Luteolibacter sp. Y139: one gene and its partner. Each later gene encodes a partner of the first gene's protein in a complex. Links are inferred from orthologs where the notes say so. Each region holds a gene or a part of one and is shown on either strand. Other genes may lie near its edges.

The links. Proteins that work in one complex are often made in the same cells at the same time.
Region 2: the proteins of tsaD (region 1) and tsaE are in contact, whole or in part, in a crystal structure (PDB 6N9A), measured with the Thermotoga maritima proteins. The link is inferred for Luteolibacter sp. Y139 from one-to-one orthologs. Residues at the interface, in WP_004082750.1 of Thermotoga maritima: Cys10, Asp11, Arg49, His50, Leu82, Gly84, Gly135, Gly136, Glu154, Thr155, Leu156, Asp157, Asp158, Ser159, Glu162, Asp165, Lys166, Arg169, Leu170, Tyr175, Lys213, Thr214, Leu217, Tyr218, Gln221, Arg222, Asn324; in WP_004082108.1 of Thermotoga maritima: Leu37, Gly38, Lys46, Lys57, Val59, Lys60, Ser61, Thr63, Phe64, Thr65, Leu66, Met67, Val69, Pro71, Tyr82, Arg83, Leu84, Asp86, Asp88, Phe89, Asp93, Ile128, Asp130, Glu131, Arg134.

Annotation. Positions count from the first base shown.
Region 1 is NZ_JBBUKT010000003.1:79,468-82,571, forward strand. Bases 46-2,990 are described here. They hold tsaD (tRNA (adenosine(37)-N6)-threonylcarbamoyltransferase complex transferase subunit TsaD), read left to right. Parts: upstream 46-970; coding sequence 971-2,011; downstream 2,012-2,990. Other genes in these bases: WKV53_RS08695 (PhoPQ-activated pathogenicity-related family protein), read right to left, coding at 46-854; WKV53_RS08705 (HAD hydrolase-like protein), read left to right, coding at 2,066-2,701; WKV53_RS08710 (RNA polymerase sigma factor), read left to right, coding at 2,942-2,990. In the rest of the region: more of WKV53_RS08695, read right to left, coding at 1-45; more of WKV53_RS08710, read left to right, coding at 2,991-3,104.
Region 2 is NZ_JBBUKT010000016.1:34,884-37,945, forward strand. The notes cover bases 160-3,062. They hold tsaE (tRNA (adenosine(37)-N6)-threonylcarbamoyltransferase complex ATPase subunit type 1 TsaE), read right to left. Parts: upstream 1,864-3,062; coding sequence 1,456-1,863; downstream 160-1,455. Other genes in these bases: WKV53_RS26665 (hypothetical protein), read left to right, coding at 160-407; WKV53_RS26670 (SDR family NAD(P)-dependent oxidoreductase), read left to right, coding at 435-1,112; WKV53_RS26675 (hypothetical protein), read left to right, coding at 1,159-1,455; rplU (50S ribosomal protein L21), read left to right, coding at 1,987-2,298; rpmA (50S ribosomal protein L27), read left to right, coding at 2,325-2,582. Also shown: more of WKV53_RS26665, read left to right, coding at 1-159. UniProt on the Escherichia coli protein: Required for the formation of a threonylcarbamoyl group on adenosine at position 37 (t(6)A37) in tRNAs that read codons beginning with adenine.

The DNA.
Region 1 (3,104 bases):
TCATTGTTCCCCAGTACGATCAACTTCGGCATGGTGAAGCGCTCTCGGTAGGTCCACGGATCCACCATGGTCCACAGGCTATTCGCCCGCGGCGTGTCGGGAATCGGCACCAGGCCACGTTCCGTGTAGGGTGAGATTTCCTCGCTGGTCCCGCCGAGTGACTTCTGCTGGTGGGTGAGCTGCTCACGCATGTTCAGCACGTCGATCACCATCGGTGTGATCGCCATCACGCGGGGATCGCTGGCAGCGGTGAGCCACGTGGTCCAGCCACGCTTCGAGCCACCGCCGACGATGAACTTCTCCACCGGTCCTCCCCACTCCTGCTTGCTGAACTCCTGGAGCGAATCCATCGCCTTCACCACGCTCTTCACCATCGGGAACAGCAACGGCCACGAGGAATCACCGGAATCGAGATAGCGGACAAACGTCTCCGCGATCAGATGGTCTTCCCTCTTGTTCTCAAACAGGGGCTGATTCGGAATGCCGAGCAAGATCGCGACGGGAGCCTTGATCTTGCCCGCAAGGAGAGCTGCATACATCGCCTTTTGCTCGGAAGCGCTTCCGCCTTCATTGAGCAGCAGCATCTTTCCAATCGGCGCATCCGAGGGCCGCACCACCAGCAGATCATGGGTCCACGTGATGCCCTGCCAGACCTGAGAGGTCAGCTTCAGCCGCCAGACCTTGGCACTGCCGAAATCCTTGGAGTCCTCAATTTTCCAACCGGAGCCCGGCTCGTCCTTGGCGATGTAGTTGGCCAAGTCCGCCGGGATCGCCGGCGGCTCCTTGGCGGAAGACAAAACCGGCGCGCCAAGCAGCAGCGCGAGAGGCAGGACAAGCTTTCCAAGCAGACGCATCCACCATGCTAACCGGCCCAGCTAACGGCACAAGTGGCAGATTTCGGGGCGAGGCACCGGATTTGCCGGTGATTCTTTCCTTGGCACCCGGCACGTCTTCCTCGGACCCTCGCGACGTGCTCCTGCTCGCTCTCGAATCTTCCTGCGATGAAACCGCGGTCGCGATTCTGCGTGGCGAGCCAAGGCAGCCCGCGCAAATCCTCGCGTCCGAGATCGCCTCGCAGATCGAGCTGCATCGCCAATATGGTGGCGTGGTCCCCGAAGTCGCCTCGCGCAATCACTCCCTCCATCTTCGTCCTCTCGTTGAGCAAGCCCTGCAGCACGCTGGCGTGTCCATCCACGACATCGATGCCTTCGCCGCGACCTCAGGCCCCGGCCTCGCATCCTCACTCCTCATCGGTGCCACCGCGGCCAAAGCCATGGCCGCCGCCGCGGGCAAGCCCTTCCTCGCTATCAATCACCTCGAAGGACACCTCCTCTCCCCCTTCGTGGAAACCGGCATCGTGCCACCCCATCTCGCGCTGATCGTTTCCGGCGGCCACACACTGCTGTTAGACGTGGCTGCCCCCGGCCGCTACGTGAAGCTCGGCGGCACCCGCGACGATGCCGCCGGCGAGGCCTTCGACAAGGTCGCCAAGATGCTCTGCCTCCCCTACCCCGGCGGCCCGGAGATCGAGAAAACGGCAGCCGGAGGAAACAAGCAGGCCTTCGCCTTCCCGCGCTCGATGATGAAAGAGCCGGGCTTCGACTTCTCCTTCTCCGGTCTCAAGACCGCCGTGCTCTACACCCTCTCCGAGCGCAATCCAGAGACCGGCACCGCATCTCCCGAGGAGCTTCCCGACCTCTGCGCGTCCTTCCAAGAAGCGGTCATCGACGTACTCGTCACGAAAACGATCCGCGCCGCCAAGCATGCCGGTCGCGACATCATCGCCCTCTCCGGTGGCGTCAGCCTGAACAAAACCCTGCGCGCCGCCTTCGAAGCCGCCTGCAAGAAGCACGCCCTCACCCTCGCCACCGCCACGCCGGGCCTCTGCACCGACAACGCGGCGATGATTGCCTTCGCCGCCCTGCTCCGCGCCTTCGAGGGCCACGCCTCTCCGCTCGACGCCGACATTGACCCGAATCTCCCGCTGGTGGCCGCCGGAAACGCCGGATGATCCAAGATGCTTGAGGCTCGCCGGGTTTGCGCTCATCTTGGCTAAAACCTTCGCATGCCTTACCGCACCATCATCTTCGACTTCGACGGAACCCTCGCTGACACCCTGGAAGAGACCCGCCGGATCTACAACCTGCTCGCCACCGAATACTCGCTGCGTCAGGTCTCAGTGGAAGAGTTGCCGGGCCTGCGCAATTTCTCACTGATGGAGCTGCTGGATCACCTCGGCATCCCGAAGCGCCGTGTTCCCACCCTGCTCTCCCGCGGCACCGCGATGATGCGCTCTGATATCACCCGCCTGCCGCTCATTCCCGGCATGGGCGAGATTATTCCCGAGATGCGCTCCCGCGCGCGGTCCTTCGGCGTGCTCACCTCGAATGCCGAGGAAAACGTCGACCTCTTCCTGAAGGCCCACGGCCTGCGCGAGCACTTCGATTTCATCTCCTCCACCTCGCGACTCACCGGCAAGTCCGGCCACCTCCGCGCCATCCGCAAGACCTTCTCGCTCCACGAGGAAGAGATGCTCTACGTCGGCGACGAAATCCGCGACATCAAGGCCTCCAAGAAAGCCGGCATCGCCATGGCCGCCGTCACCTGGGGCTTCAATTCCGCCGAATCCCTCGCCGCGCAATCCCCGGCACACGTGATCCATTCCCCGGGGGAACTGCTGAAGCTGATCCCGGCATCGTGACCCCTTCCAGAGACACCACCTCCACCAGAGCCGCGCCACCGCCGCGCCTGGATGGGATTTGGTAATGTCCTGTTAGTCTGCTGCGTCTTCTGTTACCCGGCCATCTTGGATGACTCGGCAGCTCGGGTGGCGCCATCGGGATCATCGCCCGCGGGCTGATGATTCGCCTTCCAGCCGCCTGATTTCCCCGTACGAGATTTTTTCTGTCCCGAACTGAAATCGGCGACGAATACCTCGTGAATGATGGCCCCGTCGGACCGCACACTCCTTGATCGCTTCGTCTCGCAGCGGGACGAGGCCGCCTTCCGTTCCTTGGTCGGCCGCCATCTCGATCTGGTCCATGGCGTGGCCCAACGCGTCACCGCGAACGACGACCTCGCCCGCGACGTCGCGCAGAACACCT
Region 2 (3,062 bases), on another replicon or contig:
CGACCTATGCCGACGCCCGCTATCAACTCACCGAGCTCAAGAACAACCGCGACATGATCGTGGCCCGGGGACGGGCGAAGGAGCTATCGAAGTACACCCTCGCCGAGGTGAACTTCGACAAGGCAGAGCTATCCGAAGCACTGGCCGCACTGGCGATCATGGTCGAGGAGAAGTCCGAGAAGAAGTTCTCGCCGAACTTCGTCGTTCAGGATCCTAGCAAGAAGCTCGGCTCCACGATCGTGACGGTTCAAGTGAAAGGGGTGCCCGCCAGCGGCATCCTGGACATGCTCGTTTCCCAGGCTGGCGCGAAGGTGAAGTATGAAGAGCACGCCATCATCGTGAAGCCGGCCAGTGAAGGCGCGCCTGCTCCGGCGGCTGCTCCCGCCAAACCGGCTGACAAGGAATAGCCGCGGTTTCTTCTCATTGCATTGCTCATGATGGAAAGTCCGCCCACGCTCCACCGCGTGGGCGGACTTGTCGTGATCACCGGCGGCGAAGGCGGATTGGGCCGGGCGCTCTCCGCCGCCTTTGAAAAGGCTGGCCACACGGTGCTCGCTCCCGGCCGCCGCGAGCTCGATGTGACCGATCCGGGAGCCGTTCGCGATTTCTTCCGCCGTCACGAGCCCGAGCTTCTGGTCTGCAATGCCGGCATCACCCGCGATGCTCCCCTCGCCCGCCTGGATGAGGAGGCATGGGATCAGGTCATCGACGTCAATCTCCGTGGCGCCGCCCGTTGCGCCGCGGCCGCCTCCCGCCCGATGCTGCGCGCACGGCGGGGCCACATCGTCTTCATCTCCAGCTTCTCCGCCCTCCATCCGCCGGCAGGGCAAGCGGCCTACGCCGCCGCGAAAGCCGGGCTCATCGGCCTCGGGAAAAGCCTCGCCCGCGAACTCGGACCTGCCGGGATCCGGGTGAATGGCATCCTTCCCGGCTTCCTCGATACCCCCATGACCGCGGGACTTTCCGGGGAGCGCCGCGAGCAGATCCGGCGCGACCATGTGCTCGGCCGGTCTAACACGCCGGAGGCCGTCGCCTCATTCCTGGTCCACCTTCACGATCACCTTCCCCACACCTCCGGCCAGGTTTTCCAGCTCGACAGCCGGATTGGCTGAAAATGTCGCATTGACCGATCCCCCCGGACCTCTAAGTTACGCGCCCATGAAAACCCGTCTCGCCGCCGCCGCCGCCATCGCGTTCCTCGCGTCGTGTGGCCAGAACGCTTATAACAGCGCGAATGCAACCGCCGGCCGCACGCTCACGACGGCGAACCGCACCTACGGCGAGATCCGGCCCACCGCCGGCCGCACCTACGAGGCAGTGAATCGCTCCGGAGCGACCGTGAACCGCACCGTCGGCACCGCCCAGCGCACGTATTACAATGCGCCGGCCACCGTCCAGCGCACGAATGGCACCGTCGGTCGCGCGCTGAATGCCGTGAACCGCTCCCTGCAGTGATCAGCCGCTGACGCGGCGTCCACCCTCGGGGATCACCTCGAAGCGCAGCCAGCGCGTTCCCGGTGGCAGTAGCTGCGGGAACAAGTCCGCCCACTCGGCGATCACGATTCCCGGTTCGTCGAAAAATTCGTCCCAGCCGATGCCGAGCAGCTCGGCGTCATCCTTCAGCCGGTAGAGGTCGAAGTGGAAAAGCGGCAGCCGCCCGCCCCGGTATTCATGCACCAGCGCAAAGGTCGGGCTGGTCACCTCGCCCGCGTAGCCCGCGCCTTTCGCCAAGCCTTTGACGAAACGCGTCTTCCCCGCCCCCAGCCCGCCGACCAGCGCGAGCACGCTGCCGGGCTGCATCTCCGCCGCGATTTCCGCGCCTAGCGCTTCCATTTCCGTCTCATCGCGCACCAGCCGCTCCATGGCCCGCAGAATCCCGATCAGATTCCTCGCGTCGATTTCAAAAAATTCCCTTGCCCGATTCGCGGACCCGTGGTGATCTCCCCGCCCGCCCGGCTCCCGGGTGGCCACCATCCCTTTTCAGCCATGGCGTACGCAGTCATCAAAACCGGCGGTAAACAATACCGCGTCCAACAGGGCGACAAGATCGACGTCGAGAAGCTCGATGTCGAAGTCGATGCGACCCTCACTTTCGACGTCCTCATGGTCGGTGAAGGCGGCAGCATCAAGCTCGGTGCCCCGCTTGTCGATGGCGCCAGCGTCACTGCCAAGGTCGTCCAGCAGCATCGCGGACCCAAGGGCGTTGCCTTCAAGTTCAAGCGCCGCAAGGGTTTCCACAAGACCAAGGGCTTCCGCCGCCATCTTACCCAGCTGGAGATCGTCTCCATCGCGGGCTAATCCAGTTCTCCAACCACTCTCTCGTCATGGCTCACAAGAAAGGTCAAGGCTCCGTCAAGAACGGTCGCGACTCGCGCTCCAAGCGTCTCGGCGTCAAGAAGTTCGGCGGCCAAGCCGTTATCCCGGGCAACATCATCATCCGCCAGCGCGGCACCAAGTGGCACCCCGGTGCCGGTGTCCAGATCGGCCGTGATCACACCATCTTCGCCGTCATTGAAGGCCGCGTGTTCTTCGACAAGGAAGGCCGCCGCGTGAATGTCGGTGCCAACGCTTCCGCGAACTAAGCGAAGCGAACGAAGTTTTCCAAAAGCCGCCTTCCCGCAAGGGTCGGCGGCTTTTCCGTGCCAATTTCAGCCCCGCTGAAGCTACTCCACTACTCCGGTCGCCAAGGCTAACGGATTAATTGGTACCTTCAGTGCATCCCAAAGGCCTCAGCCGCGCGCCGACGCCGGATCGCTAAAAGCCAACGAACGAAGCAGAACAGAAAACCTGCGCCGAATGCCAGAAGCAGTCCGCTGGTGGTCATAGCGAGAATTTTAATCGGGGCAGCTTTCCGCTGTATGAAATCAGGGTCCGGAAGATCTGAACTCGCGCCCAAGACCGCGCTGATTTCGTTCATTGCCTCGTTGGTCAAATAGGCGGTGATGCCCCAAGTTACCACTCCTAGACAAAGGCTTACCGCGCAGACGATGGCCCATCGGAACCAAAGCTTTTCGCTATTGCGGAAAGCGGCAGGATTCGCAGGGGATACGACACTCACGGAC